2 regions of the Rhizobium sp. 57MFTsu3.2 genome follow, and region 1 is predicted to be linked to the other one. Evidence: riboswitches for the same ligand, from Rfam matches in the RefSeq annotation. Region 1 holds a riboswitch; the other holds the start of a gene.
The links. A riboswitch is a leader RNA that binds a small molecule or an ion and turns the genes downstream of it on or off. The one in region 1 is predicted to bind thiamine pyrophosphate.
Positions count from the first base shown of each region.

Region 2: it holds a riboswitch for thiamine pyrophosphate, as region 1 does, so the genes downstream of both, thiC (phosphomethylpyrimidine synthase ThiC) here and thiM (hydroxyethylthiazole kinase) in region 1, are expected to answer to the same signal.

Region 1 is NZ_JDWI01000027.1:81,785-89,766, reverse strand. Features, by position in the region: gene AF71_RS23965 (YadA-like family protein) at 1-190, opposite strand, end outside; gene AF71_RS23960 (hypothetical protein) at 250-1,275, opposite strand; TPP riboswitch at 1,808-1,903, shown strand; gene thiM (hydroxyethylthiazole kinase) at 1,953-2,756, shown strand; gene thiE (thiamine phosphate synthase) at 2,753-3,388, shown strand; gene thiD (bifunctional hydroxymethylpyrimidine kinase/phosphomethylpyrimidine kinase) at 3,385-4,206, shown strand; gene AF71_RS23940 (3-oxoacyl-ACP reductase) at 4,203-4,967, shown strand; gene AF71_RS23935 (carbohydrate ABC transporter permease) at 4,980-5,828, opposite strand; gene AF71_RS23930 (sugar ABC transporter permease) at 5,821-6,759, opposite strand; gene AF71_RS23925 (extracellular solute-binding protein) at 6,827-7,982, opposite strand, start outside.
Region 2 is NZ_JDWI01000024.1:66,609-74,590, forward strand. Features, by position in the region: gene AF71_RS22480 (ABC transporter ATP-binding protein) at 1-291, shown strand, start outside; gene AF71_RS22485 (oligopeptide/dipeptide ABC transporter ATP-binding protein) at 291-1,283, shown strand; gene AF71_RS22490 (four-carbon acid sugar kinase family protein) at 1,280-2,344, shown strand; gene AF71_RS22495 (FadR/GntR family transcriptional regulator) at 2,348-3,133, shown strand; TPP riboswitch at 3,181-3,292, shown strand; gene thiC (phosphomethylpyrimidine synthase ThiC) at 3,386-5,212, shown strand; gene thiO (glycine oxidase ThiO) at 5,214-6,188, shown strand; gene thiS (sulfur carrier protein ThiS) at 6,185-6,382, shown strand; gene AF71_RS22515 (thiazole synthase) at 6,385-7,158, shown strand; gene AF71_RS22520 (thiamine phosphate synthase) at 7,155-7,784, shown strand; gene AF71_RS22525 (glucoamylase family protein) at 7,901-7,982, shown strand, end outside.

The sequences.
Region 1 (7,982 bases):
CGCCATGGATCAGCAGATTCTCTGTAATCCGCGCGTAAGCGCTGCCAGCGAAAGCGTTCTCGCCTTCGAACGTGCCCCAATTGATGGACACCGCAAAGTTCTTGTCATTCGGAAGGGTTCCCCCACCCATCGCCAGCGCCATCGCCGTGCCCTCGTAGGCCTTGTCGATGCGTCCATTCATCGGCGACATGCTGGATTCGAGGCTGCTGACGCGATTGTCCAGGGAATCGATGGCGTTTGTATTTGCGGCTACACGCGTATCGAGGCCGGCGATCTCAGTCGTATGGAGGTTGAGAAGTTGGTATTGTTCGTAATGCGCGTCTCGTGATCGGCAAGTTCGTTCGTGTTCTGGGCGACATTCTGATTGGTGGCGTCCAGCTGGGAGCCATTGATCGCATCCGTCGAGGTCGCCGAAATCGTGCCGGGCGCGACGTTGACGATCTTTCGCTCGGCGGCCGGCGCCCCGACGGAGACGACATTGGCGATACCGCCATCCGACGAACCAGCTCCGAGCGCCACTGAATTCTGCCCTGATGACACTGAGCCGGTCCCCAGGGCAAGACTATTTAGGCCCCGGGCACTGCTGTTAAATCCAATCGCTGTTGCCTGATTGCCGGAGGACGAACTCCTATTACCAACCGCAGTGCTATTGCCGCCACTTGCACTGCTGTCACCTCCGAGCGCGACTGCGCCGCCAGCACTGGCAAGGCTTCTGACGCCAGCAGCCAAAGTATCAACACTGGTGCCCCGACTGTCGACCCCAATGGCAACCGCACCGGCACCCGTCGTCAGGCTTCGAGCACCAACGGCCGTGCTGTCCACACTCTGCGCATTGCTGTCGACCCCCAGGGCAGTCGCGCCAGGGCCGGCAGCTCTGCTATTTTCCCCGATGGCTGTGCTGTTGAATCCGGAGGCGTTGCTGGCCAAACCAACGGCGACCGCGCCCCTGTCCGTCGCCTGAGAATTTTGACCAACTGCCACCGATGCCGCACCGGACGCATTCGTCGTTGTGCCGAGGGCAGTGGCGGCTCCGCCTGTCGCCTTGCTTCCCGCACCGAAAGCGGAGTTTGCTCCCGCGGCGCCTGCCGCTGTCGCATTGGTTCCGCAGGCGACGTCATTGACACCACCGGCAGCCGCCCCGTCTCCCGAGCCTGTGGTGTTTGCGCAGACGAACAGGGCCAGGGCAGGTGCGGGCGAGATTATTGTTATGGTAGCAGATAGGAGAACACACACGGCAGGAAGCGGTACAAATACTGCAGCATGAAGTGTTCGCATCAAGACCTCCCTTCGGTCGCCAACCGAGTTGGACGATTGTATCGGCATTGTCTTGCCGGCCTATTGGCCGCGTGTAATCAAGCAGTCGAGTAGGTCAGAACCGAAAATCGTCGGACGCCCATGGAACTCGCCTTTACCCAGCGAGCGGGAGTATGCCATTTGACACAATTCCTGGAAAGTAAACAAAAATAAGTAAATGCAACACGATCGCTGTGTCGGCTGCCATCTAACCATGCTTACAACTGCCGGCTATTAACCGCCGAACATTTGGAAAGTGCCATGGTTCGGACAGAGAAAAGCGGCGCCGGAATCGGTAAAAGGTTGCTCACCGCAATCCAGAAGTGAAACGTTTGCAGGGGGAATCCAAGTCCTTCCGTCAGCTGTATTATGGCGCGCTATCAGATGAGTGATGCAACCGCCAGAAGGCCGGCAGGCGCCGCGCCTCCTTCGGGGCCTTTCCTGGCATGGCCGGGTTCACCTGGCGATGTCATTTTATGGATGACAGGCCAGCGCTTCTCTGCGAGAAGAAGGCAGTGAGAGACAGGGGCGCCCTCGAAAGATGGGCTGAGAAGGACCCTTTGAACCTGAACCGGATAATGCCGGCGGAGGGAGTCGCTCGGGACGTTTCGCCTCCTGCGTCAGTCCCCGCGCCTTTCTCCCCGATCGAAAGGCGCACCATGCAAGATCAGACCTTACCGGGAATACTGCTGAGCGAACTGCGCGCGCAACCGCCGCTCGTGCACTGCATCACCAACTTCGTTGCCATGAACATCGCAGCCAATGTGCTTCTGGCCGCCGGCGCGTCTCCCGCCATGGTGCATGCGGAAGAAGAGGCTGGCGAGTTTGCGGCGATCGCAGGCGCACTGACAATCAACATCGGCACACTGTCGTCATCCTGGTTGCGCGGCATGGAGGCGGCAGCCCTCGCCGCCAGCCAGTCCGGCAAGCCATGGGTTCTCGATCCGGTTGCCCATTATGCCACCTTATTCCGCCGGGCGGCCGTTGATCGGCTGCTGGAACTCGGTCCAACCATCATTCGTGGCAACGCCTCCGAGATCATTGCCCTTGCCGGTGGCGAAAGTCGGGGCCAGGGGGTGGACAGTCGTGACGGGGTCGAACAGGCAGAGGAATCCGCCAGGCTGCTTGCGAGGACACACGGTGCGACGGTCGCGGTAACCGGCGTCGTCGATTTCGTCACCGACGGTGAACGAGCTGCCTGGATTGAAGGCGGGTCGGCCTTGATGCCCAAGGTGACCGCGCTCGGCTGCGCACTGACCTGCCTCGTCGGAGCATTCACGGCGATCCGGCCTGCCGCGCCGTTCGAGGCAACGGTTGCAGCGCTTACGACCTTTGCTGTTGCCGGTGAGATGGCAGCCAGCAGCGCGGACGGCCCGGGTTCGTTTTCTCCGGCGTTTCTCGATGCGCTTGCAGCGCTTGACGCCCCGCTCCTCGATCGCCATGCAAGGGTGCGTTTCGCATGAGGACCATCGACCTTTCACTTTATCTTGTCCTCGATCCCGGTCTTTGTGCCGGCTTCGGCATGGTGGAGACCGCGCGGGCGGCTGTTGCTGGCGGAGCGAGCGTTGTCCAGCTGCGCGACAAGCATGCCGATACACCCCTGATGATCGAAACAGGTCGGGCGCTCAAGGCGGCTTTGTCTGGCACCGGTGCCTTGCTCATCGTCAACGATGACGTGGAGGCTGCCGTCGCAATTGGTGCTGATGGTCTGCACATCGGGCAAGAGGACATGGATGCGCGAACTGCCCGCGCGCGGATTGGAGACGATATGATCCTTGGCCTCTCCGTTGAGACCGAGGCGCTGGCCGCGGGGGTCGATCCGGCAATCGTCGACTACGCGGGTATCGGCCCGGTCTTTGCGACATCGACGAAGGCGGATCACAAGGAGCCGACCGGTTTTGCTGGCCTTGCTCGCCTCGTGCGCATCTGCCCCGTTCCCGCAGTCGCAATCGGCGGGCTGAAGGCGGCTCATGTCGGGGATGTCTTTGCTGCTGGGGCTGACGGTCTTGCCGTCGTCTCTGCGATATGCGGCACGCGTGACCCTGAGGCGGCGGCTCGCGAGATCGCGGAAAACATCAGAAAGGTTCACCGATGATCCGAAACGTTCTCTCCATTGCCGGGTCCGATCCTTCCGGCGGCGCCGGAATCCAGGCGGACCTGAAGGCCTTCTCTGCCCGCGGTGTCTACGGCATGGCAGTGCTGACCGCGCTGACGGCGCAAAACACACAGGGCGTTTGCGGTGTGCATCTGGTTCCGGCTGCCTTCGTCGCCGACCAGATCAAGGCAGTGTTTGCCGATGTCCGTGTTGATGCAATCAAGATCGGCATGATTGCCAATGCCGAAATCGCCAACGCTGTCGCCGATGCGATCGAACCCCACAAGGGCATTCCGGTCGTTCTTGATCCTGTCATGGTCGCCAAGGGCGGGGCTAGCCTCCTCGATGTGTCCGCGGTCGACGTCCTCACCCGACGGCTGCTGCCGCTTGCGACGCTGCTTACTCCCAATCTTCCGGAAGCGGCAGCACTCCTGCATGGACCGACGGCCGATACCCGCGCGGACATGGCTGAGCAGGCGCAAAGCCTGCGTGCTCTTGGCCCGGAGGCGGTGCTGGTCAAGGGCGGTCATCTGCCAAGCCAGGAGAGCCCGGATGTCCTGGCGACAGCCGCAGGGTTGAGCTGGTTCGAGGGGCTCCGGATACCGACGGCGAACACGCATGGCACCGGCTGTACGCTATCGAGCGCGCTTGCCGCCGAGCTCGCGAAGGGGGCGACGCTGCCCGAGGCAGTGGCGGATGCGAAAAGCTACCTCGCCCATGCCGTCGCGCAGGCGGATACGCTTTCTGTCGGTTCCGGGCACGGGCCGGTTCAGCATTTTCATGAGCTTTGGAAGTTGAGAGAAGGACATTCGAGATGACATTGGCGATCAGCGAACAGACCGTCATCATCACCGGGGCCGGGCGTGGCCTGGGCGCCGCCATTGCTGCTGCCTTTGCCCGCGAAGGCGCGAAGGTCGCAATCAACTACCGCAACAGCCGCATCGAGGCCGAGGCGCTTGCCGCGTCATTGGGTGATCGTGCCCGAACCTTCCAGGCGGATGTCCGCGACAGCGAGGCCGTCAAGCGCATGGTGGCCGAGGTCAAGGATACACTCGGTGCGCCGACGACAGTCGTGCACAATGCCTTGACCGACTTCAGCTTCAACGGAGACGCCCGATCGAAGCTCGACCAATTGACCTGGGGTGAAATGACATCACAGCTCGATACCGCCGTGAAAGGGGCTTTGAACGTGATCCAGGCCACCCGCCCGGTCATGGCCACTGCCAGTTTTGGGCGGATCATCACGATCGGCACCAATCTCTTCCAGAACCCGGTGGTGCCCTACCATGACTACACGGCTGCCAAGGGTGCGCTTCTGTCCTTGACCCGCACGGCGGCCGCAGAGCTTGGCCCATCAGGCATTACCGTCAACATGGTCTCGGGCGGCTTGCTGCGCGCCACCGAAGCGAGCAGCGCCACACCGGATGCGGTCTTCGATCTGATTGCGGCAAACACCCCGCTCCGGCAAGTGACGACGCCCGAGGAAATGGCTGATGCGGTCCTGTTTTTCGCAAGCCCCTGGGCACGCGCCGTTTCCGGGCAGAACCTCATCGTCGACGGCGGGCTCGTCTTCGGCTGAGGCAAAGCCACCTCAGGACTTGACCGCACCCGCGGTCAAGCCGGCGATGATGTGCTTCTGCGCCAGGAAGAAGACGATGATCGTTGGCATGATTGTCAGCGTGATGAAAGCGAGCACCAGCTGCCAGGCAGTGCCGAACTCGCCGCGATAAACCATGATGCCGAGCGGCCAGGGATACATCGTCTCCGAATTCAGCATGATCAGCGGCAGGATGTAGCTGTTCCAGCTGCCGACAAAGGAGATGATGCTGACCGTTGCAATGATCGGCCGCGAGAGCGGCAGCGAGATGTGCCAGAAAAACCGGATGTAGCCACAGCCGTCGACGATGGCAGCCTGGAACAATTCTTCCGGAAGGTTGCGAAAATAGTTCCTGAACAAGAGAATGCTCATGCCGAGGCCAAAGGCGACCTGCGGCAGGACGACACCCCAGTAGGAATTCAACAGGCCCAGGTCCCGGATCCGGATGAACAAGGGAAGGATGGCGGTCGCGGCCGGAAACATCAGGCCGATCAGGAAGTAATTGAGCAGGAAGCCGGCACCGAAGAACTTTACATGCGCGAAGGTGAAGGCAGCCATGGCGGAAACCGAAACCGTCAGGCAGACAGTCAAGGTGGCGATGATCAGCGAATTCATCATCTGTCGCCAGTAGCGGTCTCCGAAGAGAATGTCGGTATAGTTCTCCGGATGCCATGCGGCAGGTAGCCCGAAGGGGTTGGTTCTGAGGTCGCCGAGGTCCTTGAAGCCGCCAAGTGCCGTCGTCATCAGGGGAACCAGCACGATCGCCGCGATGAGCGTCAGCGAAACATAGAGATAGATCTTCGTGCCGGTCGTGGTCCGGGCAGATGAGGCCATGTCAGTCATTGCGCATGAATATCCGTTTGTAGCCGAAGGCCAGCGTCACGCAGATGACGAAAAGGACGACGCCGACGGCGCTGCCGAGGCCGACCTGCATGCGCGTGACGCCGAAGTTGAACAGGAAGGTGACCATGGTCTGCGTCGCATTGAACGGCCCGCCACCGGTCAGCGGCATGATGAGGTCGAAGAGCTGCAGCGAGCCGACGACGGCAAAGAAGATGGACAGGCGGACCGTCGAACCGAGAAGCGGCAGCGTGATGTAGCGGAACCGTTGCCAGCCGCTCGCGCCATCGATTTCGGCAGCCTCCAGCACGCTCTTGTCGAGCGACTGCAGCCCGGCGATGAACAGCATCATGTGGAAGCCGAAATACTTCCAGACGACGACAGCCAGCACCGCATAGATTGCCAGGTCCTTGTCTGCCAGAACATAGGGTGTCTCGACGCCAATGAGGTGGGCCGCCGAGGCAAACAAGCCATAGTCGCCGTCATAGACGAAGCGCCAGATGAGGCCTGCCGCCACCTCCGCCAGGACGTAGGGCAGAAAGAAGATCAAGCGGAAGAGAACCACACCGGCGATCCGGTGCGCCAGCATCATCGCCAGCCAGATCGCGAGCGGAATCTGAACCAGAATGGAAACAACGATGATCAGGGCATTGTTTTTCAATGCTGTTATGAAGGCGCTGTTCTTGAACAGGACCTCGAAATTCCGCATGCCGACAAACTGTGTCGGCAGACCGTAGCCATCCCACTTGTAGAGACTGTACCAGGCCGCCTCGCCCATCGGCAGGATGACGAAGATCGTGAACAGCAGCAGTGCTGGCGGCAGAAACAGAAGCAGGACAGGCAGGCGCCGCGCCAGGCTGGGATCCTTGCTGCGCGCCGACGATCTTAAAGTCGGGCGCGCACGGATGACGCTCGTCGCGCTGATGGTGGTCATTAAAGCCGATCCTCCTCATTCAGATTGAGGGCGGCGCGGATGCTTCTCCGCGCCGCGATAGTCTTGATCAGAGCTGATCCTGCTCGAAGGCTTCCTGGATCTGCTGTGCTCCATCGGCAGGGCTCATCTGCCCGGAGACTATGGCAACGGAGACATCGTTGACGACACGGCCGACCGAGGGGCCGAGATCCTGATCGAAGAAGTTCTGATGCCAGGTCGAGTGCGCCAACTGTTCGGCAGACTGATGCAACAGCGGATTGGTCACACCGTCCTCGGCACCAACGGCGACCGGGATGAGCATGCCGGCCTTGGCCATCTCGCGCTCGTTTTCGGCGTTGGTCAGATAGGCGAGGAAGTCGAGCGTTTCAGGCGGCGCCTTCTTCGTCACGGCCCAGCCATTCAATCCACCAAGCGTGTCGGTGACCGCGCCTGCGCCGCCCGTCACGGCCGGAAACGCAAAGCGGCCGATATTGTCCGGATCGAGCCCCTTGCCGTCACCGGCATTCGTGCGTTGGTTGGCCGCGGTGTTTTCAAACGCCAGGATCATTGCTGCCTTGCCATCGCCGAAGACGCCGAGCGTCTGCGGCCAGGTGGCGCCGAGATAGCCCGGCTGGAACGGCTCCAGTTTGCCGAGCTCGGCAAGCTGCTCTCCGGCCTTGATGATTGCCGGATCGTTGAAACCTTCCCCTTCACCGGTCTTGGCCGCGTCGAAGACCTTCTGGCCACCGTTGCGCATCACCAGATAGCTCCAGTAGAAATGGAGAGGCCATTTCTCGCCACCGCCGCCCGCAATCGGGACGATGCCGGCATCCTTGATCTTCTTCACGGCATTGAGATAGTCATCCCAGGACTTGATGCTGGCGGCATCGACACCGGCCTTGGCGAAAAGCGCCTTGTTGTAGAAGAAGGAGACGGTGCCCATCTTGAAAGGCACGGCGCCGATCTTGCCATCATAGGACAGGCCCTTGATCGCGGCCGGGTTGTAGCTCTTCACCCAGGCGCCGTCCTTTGCGTTCATCGCCGCCGTCAGGTCCATGAGCGTCCCGGTCGCCAGCTGCTGCTTCAGCACGCCGCCGCCCCAGCTGTAGAAGAAATCCGGCGCATCGCTCGACTGCAAGAGGGTCGGAAGCTTGGCCTTGAAAGCCTCGTTTTCCAGGAACTGCATTTCGATTTTCACGCCGGGATGTTCGGCCTGGTATTTGTCTGCAATCTTGCGCCAGATC
Region 2 (7,982 bases), on a different contig from region 1:
GTCGAGGATGCCCCGGTTGACGAGCTTTATGCCCGCCCAAGCCATCCCTATACGCGCGGTCTGCTCGCCTCGATTCCGAAGCTCTCGGATGCGCCCGCAAGCCGGCTCTCGTCCATCGGCGGTACGCCGCCGGAGCCGGGTCGCCGCCCCAAAGGCTGCCCCTTTGCCCCACGCTGTCCGCTGGCGGAAGCCATTTGCCACGAGCGCGTACCGAAACTCGAACCGCTGTCAGGCGCCGGAAACCACCGTACGGCCTGCTTCGTCGTCCAGAAAATGCAGGAGGCTGCGTGATGGGTGCACAACCGCTGCTCAAGGTCGAAAACCTCGTCAAGCATTTCCACGTCAAGCTCGGCGCCTTCGGCGAGCGTTCGGCGACCGTCTATGCGCTGGACAACGTCAATCTCGACATCATGGAAGGCGAAACCCTCTCGCTCGTCGGCGAATCCGGCTGCGGCAAGTCCACCACCGGCTTCACCATCCTCAACCTCTACAAGGCGACATCAGGCAAGGTCGTCTACAAGGGCCAGGACCTGGCGACCCTTGATGAAAAGCAGATGCGGCCCTTCCGCCGCGACCTGCAGATCGTCTTTCAGGATCCCTATTCGACGCTCAACCCTCGCATGACGATCGGTGAGGCAGTCGGCGAACCGATCCTCTTCCACAAGCTCTGCACCAAGGCGGAGCTCAAGGACAAGATCGCCAACCTGCTGACCGACGTCGGCCTGCCAACCCGCTTTGCGCAGCGCTATCCGCATGAACTCTCCGGCGGCCAGCGGCAGCGCGTCGTCATTGCCCGCGCGCTTGCTTGCCAGCCGAAATTCATCGTCTGCGACGAAGCGATCTCGGCGCTCGACGTCTCGATCCAGGCGCAGATCATCAATCTCCTGCTCGACCTGCAGGAGAAGTATGGCCTGACCTACCTGTTCATCGCCCACGATCTGGCCGTCGTGCGCCATATCAGCACCCGCGTCGGCGTCATGTATCTCGGTCGCCTCGCGGAACTTGCGACGCGCGAGGAGCTGTTCGAGAACCCGCTGCACCCCTACACCAAGGCACTGCTGTCAGCCGTTCCGGAAACCGATCCGGAGCTGGAGCGCACGCGCAAGCGCCAGATCCTGCAGGGCGACGTGCCGAGCCCGCTCAACCCACCGAGCGGCTGCCGCTTCCACTCGCGCTGCCCGATCGCCATGGACGTGTGCAGCAAGGTCGTGCCGGAATGGAAGGAAGCCAAGCCTGGCCATCTCGTCGCCTGCCACGCTGTCAACTCAGGACAGACTGCATGACGCTGAAGGTCGCGATCATCGCTGACGATTTGACCGGCGCGCTCGACACGGGAACCCCCTTTGTCGACGCCGGACTTTCCGTCGCTGTCGCGATCGACGTCAGTGCCATATCGGAAACGCTTGCGACCGGTTGCGAGGTCGTGGTGGTCAACACGGCTTCGAGAGCTCTCCCGGAGGAGGAAGCGGCAGGAAGGGTCAGCGCTGCGGCGAAGGCCCTTCTTGCCGCCTCGCCTCAAATCGTTCTGAAAAAGATCGACTCCCGGCTCAAGGGGAACGTTGCAGCGGAAAGCGTAGCTTTGGCTACCGTCTTCGGTCACGAGACAATCGTGGTGGCGCCGGCCATTCCCGATCAGGACCGTTTGACCCACAACGGTCACGTCGTCGGTCGTGGTGTCGACAAGCCGCTGCCGATTGCCGAGCTTTTCGATGCAAGTGGTGGAACCGAAGTGCTGGTCCGCGATGCCGAAACGGACAGCGATCTCGACCAAGTGGTTGAGGCACGCGATTGGAAGAGGGCCCTTGCTGTCGGCGCCCGCGGTATCGGAGCTGCACTTGCCCGCAAGATCGGACAGTCGAACAGGACAAGCAACGCTTTTGCCGCATCGAGCCGGACCGTCTTTGCCTTCGGCTCCCGCGACCCGATCACAACAGCACAAATGGCCAGGCTGGAGGGTACCGGCTGCCTCGCCGCTGCCATCGATGCATCCATGGGAGCAGTGCCTTCCGACGCACAAGTTGGCTTGCCGTTACTCGTCCGCTGTACTGGCGAAATCAGCGGCGAAGCCGTGGCAGTTGCCGACCGCTTCGCAAAAGGCGTAAAATCCATCATAGAGATGACGCGCCCGGACATGCTGATGGTCGGCGGTGGCGATACGGCACTGGCAGTTTTTCGCGAGCTCGGCATTCGGGTTCTGAGGCCGCAGGGCGAAATCGAGGCGGGTATTCCGTGGTTCGACGTCGTAACGGCAGACGGCCTGCGTCTGCGCTGCGCGGTGAAGTCCGGGGGCTTCGGTAATTCGGATAGTTTGGTAAGACTGATCGCGCAGAATCAGGCGGCATAGGACATGCCGACGGGGAGAGTGAAGGTGGACGAAGCAAACGGTGTACCGGCGAATGCGCAAGCGGCGCCTGCGGCAAAGCCGGAGCGCGGCAAGGCCGTCAAGCTGGTCGATCGCGTCTTCGACCAGTTGCAGGAGCGTATCCGCTCGGGAAACTATCCGCCGGATTCGCGGCTTCCCGGTGAGCATGAGCTTGCATCGATGCTCGGCGTGTCGCGTCCGATCGTGCGCGACGCCTTGGCACGGTTGCGCGATCAAGGCATCGTCTATGCCCGTCAGGGAGCCGGCACCTTCGTCAGCGCCCACGGTTCGCCGACGACGCAGCTTTCCTATTCGCCGGTCAAGACGATCGCCGATATCCAGCGCTGCTACGAGTTTCGACTGACGATCGAGCCTGCCGCCGCCTACTTTGCTGCCAAGCGCCGTGACGAAGCGGCGATCCAGAGGATTGCCGCAGCGCTCGCCGATCTGCGCGAGGCGACCAGCCACCAGCTCCATCGCACCGACGCCGACTTCACCTTCCATCGGGCCGTCACCGAAGCCGCCAACAACCACTATTACACAGCCTCGATCGATGCCCTGAAGGCCCACATCGCCGTCGGCATGCACCTTCACGGCCTATCGCTGCTTGGTCCGCGTCAGGGCCTCGAGCAGGTCTACGAGGAGCACAACAAGATCTACCTCGCCATCGTCGAAGGACGTGCGGAAGACGCGCGGGCTTTGATGAAGGCGCATCTTGAGGGTTCGCAGAGCCGCCTCTTCGAAGGCCGCGCTCTGGACCTTTCCATGTAGTTGCGGCAGTCGGCTTGACAGCTTTGCTGCTCTGGCTCTAACCTTTTGACATTCACCAGGGGGGTCCCGGCAAGGGGCTGAGATACTGCTATCGTGCGCAGTGACCCGTTGAACCTGATCCAGTTCATACTGGCGTAGGGACGGTGCAAGCGCTCGAAAGCATTGGATTCACGCGTGGAATCCGTGCCGGCGTCTTTTCATCATTCCGGCTGAGGACTGGGTCTCCAAACTTAAAACTTGGAGCCTCAAACCATGAATATTGCCGCAAAGACCATCACCCCGACCGTTACAACAGGCCCCCTACCGGCCTCTCGGAAAATCTACATCCCTGGGGACATTCACCCCGATGTCCGCGTGCCGATGCGCGAAATCAGCGTCCACCCGACATCGGGCGAGCCACCGGTCACGGTCTATGATTCCTCCGGCATCTATACGGTCGAAGGCGCTGACATCAGCATCGAGCAGGGGCTTCCGGAACTGCGCCGCAGCTGGGTGCTCGCGCGCGGCGACGTCGAAGCCTATCGGGGTCGCCAGGTGCGCCCCGAGGATAACGGCTTTGCCAGCGGCGAGCGGCTGACGCCGGAATTTCCCGCCAAGCGCCAACCGCTCCGCGCCAAGGACGGCAAGGCCGTGACCCAGCTCGCCTATGCGCGCGCCGGTATCATCACGCCCGAGATGGAGTTCATCGCCATCCGCGAAAATCTCGGCCGCAAGGCTAAGGCCGAGGCAATTGTGCGCGACGGTGAGAGCTTCGGCGCCCATATTCCCGATCACGTCACCCCGGAATTCGTCCGACAGGAAGTCGCCGTCGGCCGCGCCATCATCCCCGCCAACATCAACCACCCGGAAGCCGAGCCGATGATCATCGGCCGGAACTTCCTGGTGAAGATCAACGCCAATATCGGCAACTCCGCCGTCACCTCCTCGATGGCCGAAGAGGTCGAGAAGATGGTCTGGGCCGCGCGCTGGGGCGCCGACACCGTGATGGATCTCTCCACCGGCCGCAACATCCACAACATCCGCGAATGGATCATCCGCAACTCGCCGCTGCCGATCGGCACCGTGCCGCTCTATCAGGCGCTGGAGAAGGTCGAGGGTATCGCCGAGAACCTGACCTGGAAGGTCTATCGCGATACGCTCATCGAGCAGGCGGAGCAGGGCGTCGACTATTTCACGATCCATGCCGGCGTGCGGCTTCACTACATCCCACTTACGGTCAACCGCGTCACCGGCATCGTTTCACGCGGCGGCTCTATCATGGCCAAGTGGTGTCTTCATCACCATCGCGAAAGCTTCCTTTACGAGCATTTCGAGGAGATCTGCGACATCTGCCGCGCCTATGACGTCTCCTTCTCGCTCGGCGACGGCCTGCGTCCGGGTTCGATTGCCGACGCCAACGACGCCGCACAATTCGCCGAGCTGGAGACCCTCGGCGAACTGACGAAGATCGCCTGGGCCAAGGACTGCCAAGTCATGATCGAGGGCCCGGGCCATGTCCCGATGCACAAAATCAAGGAAAACATGGACAAGCAGCTCGCCGTCTGCGGCGAGGCGCCTTTCTACACGCTGGGACCACTGACGACAGATATCGCCCCGGGCTATGACCACATCACTTCGGGCATCGGTGCTGCGATGATTGGCTGGTTCGGTACGGCGATGCTTTGCTACGTCACCCCGAAGGAGCATCTGGGTCTCCCCGACCGCAACGACGTGAAGACCGGCGTCATCACCTACAAGATCGCCGCCCACGCTGCCGATCTCGCCAAGGGTCACCCGGCAGCTCAATCGCGCGATGATGCGCTGTCGCGCGCCCGCTTCGAATTCCGATGGGAGGATCAATTCAACCTGTCGCTCGATCCGGAGACGGCCCGCAGCTTCCACGACGAGACGCTGCCGAAGGAAGCGCACAAGGTGGCGCACTTCTGCTCCATGTGTGGCCCGAAGTTCTGCTCGATGCGGATTTCGCACGACATCCGCGCTGAAGCGCAGAAAGAAGGGCTCGACGCCATGGCGGCGAAATACCGCGAGGGTGGCGATCTCTATATGCCGATCGATACCATCCAAGAGTCGCGTGACTGAGATGCATGTCCTCGTCAAAGGGGCCGGCGTTGCCGGCCTCACGGTCGCGCACGAACTCACTCTTCGAAGTGCTGACGTCACCGTTATGGATCCGAATCCAGATTTCGGCCAGGCAGCATCATGGCTCGCGGGCGGCATGCTGGCACCGTGGTGTGAGCGTGAAGGCGCGGACGAAGCCGTCTTGCTGAGTGGCTGCGGTGCCATCGATCGGTGGGACATGATGCTGCCCGGCGAGGTACACCGAAACGGCACGCTGGTCGTTGCCCCCGCGCGCGATCAGGGTGAACTCGATCGCTTTGCCAGCCGCACCAGCGGCCATGAATGGCTGGGCGAGGAGCAGATCGGCCCATTGGAGCCGGCTCTCGCAGGCCGCTTCAGGCGTGCTCTGTTCTTCCCGCTGGAAGGACATCTCGATCCGAGACGAGTGCTGGGTCTGCTGCGAGAAAAGCTCGCCGCTCGACATGTTGCATTCATCGACCAAGTGGCCGAGACCACCGGCTACGACGACATCGTCGATTGCACGGGCGCAGCACGCATTGGGCAAACGAGTGGGCTTCGCGGCGTGCGCGGCGAAATGCTCTATCTACACACGCCCGAGGTCGACCTCGCCAGACCCGTTCGCCTGCTGCATCCGCGCTTCCCCGTCTATATCGTTCCGCGTGGAAATGGCCTGTTCATGGTGGGCGCCACCATGATCGAGACCGAGTTCGCCGGTCCCATCTCGGCGCGTTCGATGATGGAACTGCTGAACGCCGCCTACGCTGTGCATCCCGCCTTTGCGGACGCTACCGTTATCGAAACCGGCGCGGGCATCCGGCCGGCATTCGCCGACAATTTTCCACGCGTGACCCGCGAGGCCGAGGCGGTCGTGCTCAACGGCCTCTATCGCCACGGCTTCCTGCTGGCGCCTACCATGGCGCAGGAAGCTGTGGACCTTGTCTTCTCCAGAACCGAACCAGGAGGAAATTGCCGATGAAACTGATCGTCAACGGCGAGTATCACGACCTCGCTGCGCCAACCTTGTCCGAACTGCTGACGCTGATGGAATACGAAGGCGACTGGCTGGCGACCGCCGTCAACGGCGAAATCGTCCACCGTGAGGACCGCGCCGACCACGCGCTCAACGACAACGACCGGATCGAAATCCTGTCGCCGATGCAGGGAGGCTGACCATGCTGACGCTCTACGACACCGTAGTCTCCTCCCGCCTGCTTCTCGGCACCGCACGGTATCCTTCACCTGCGACCCTCGCGGAGGCCGTCAAGCGATCGGGAACGGAGATCGTCACCGTCTCGCTCCGCCGCGAGACCGCGGGCGGACGGAGCGGCAGTGCCTTCTTCGAGATGATACGGGCATTCGGCGTTCGAGTTCTGCCGAACACCGCGGGCTGCCATGGCGTCTCCGAGGCCGTGCTGACAGCCAAGATGGCGCGCGAGCTCTTCGGCACCAGTTGGATCAAGCTGGAGGTGATCGGCAATCACGATACGCTTCAGCCTGATGTTTTCGGCTTGGTGGAAGCCGCCCGCATCCTTTCCGCCGAGGGCTTTGAGGTCTTTCCCTACACGACCGACGACCTCGTGGTGGCCGAGAAGCTGCTCGAAGCGGGTTGTCGGGTATTGATGCCATGGTGCGCCCCGATCGGCAGTGCGGCGGGACCGCTCAACCTCTCGGCGTTGCGTTCGATGCGCGCACATTTCCCCGACATTCCGCTCATCGTTGATGCCGGGATCGGGCGGCCATCACATGCGGCGACCGTCATGGAGCTCGGCTTCGATGCCGTCCTCCTGAACACCGCCGTCGCCGGTGCCGGCAACCCGGCTACCATGGCGGGCGCGTTTGCCAAGGCGATCGAGTCCGGCCGCGAGGCTTTCGGTGCGGGCATGCTCGAACCGCGCGATGTCGCGGTTCCCTCGACACCCATCATCGGAAAGGCCGTATTTGCATGATGCTAGATCCCTTCTATCTCATCGTCGATAGCGCCGAATGGATCGCACGGCTGGTGCCGCTCGGCGTCAAGCTCGTGCAGCTCAGGATCAAGGATAAAGAGACGGCCGAGCTGCGCACCGAAATCCGAACCGCGAAGGCGATTTGCGCTAAGCATGGCTGTCAGCTCATCATCAACGACTACTGGCAGCTCGCCGTCGAAGAAGGATGCGATTTCGTCCACCTCGGTCAGGAGGATCTGGAAGCGGCCGATCTCGGCGCCATTCGTGTCGCCGGCCTGAAGCTTGGGCTGTCCACCCACGACGATGCGGAACTTGAGACGGCGCTAGCGGCAAAGCCGGACTACATCGCGCTCGGTCCGATCTATCCGACCATTCTCAAGCAGATGAAATGGTCGCCGCAAGGACCGGAACGCCTGCGCCTATGGAAGTCGCGCCTCGGCGACCTGCCGCTCGTCGCCATCGGCGGGTTGAACGTCGATCGAATCGAGGGCGTTTTTTCTCAGGGCGCCGACAGCGCTGCCGTCGTGACCGATATTACCCTGAACCCCGATCCGGAGACACGAACGCGGCAGTGGCTTGCTGTCACCGCACCTTGGCGAAGTGTGGAAATGCCATTGGGTCGGTAGCAGAATAGAACGGTCGATGGATCGTTCTGTCGCAACACCTTCAAAAATGATTGATTTGCGGATCGTGCTTCACCATGTTGAACCGGGGACTGGACAACAAGTTGGGCTTGGCACGTATGTTACAACGGACCGAGGAAACGGATGCCGCGCTGATCGACAGGCTTCAGCAAGGCGCATTCAATTATTTCCCGAAGCACT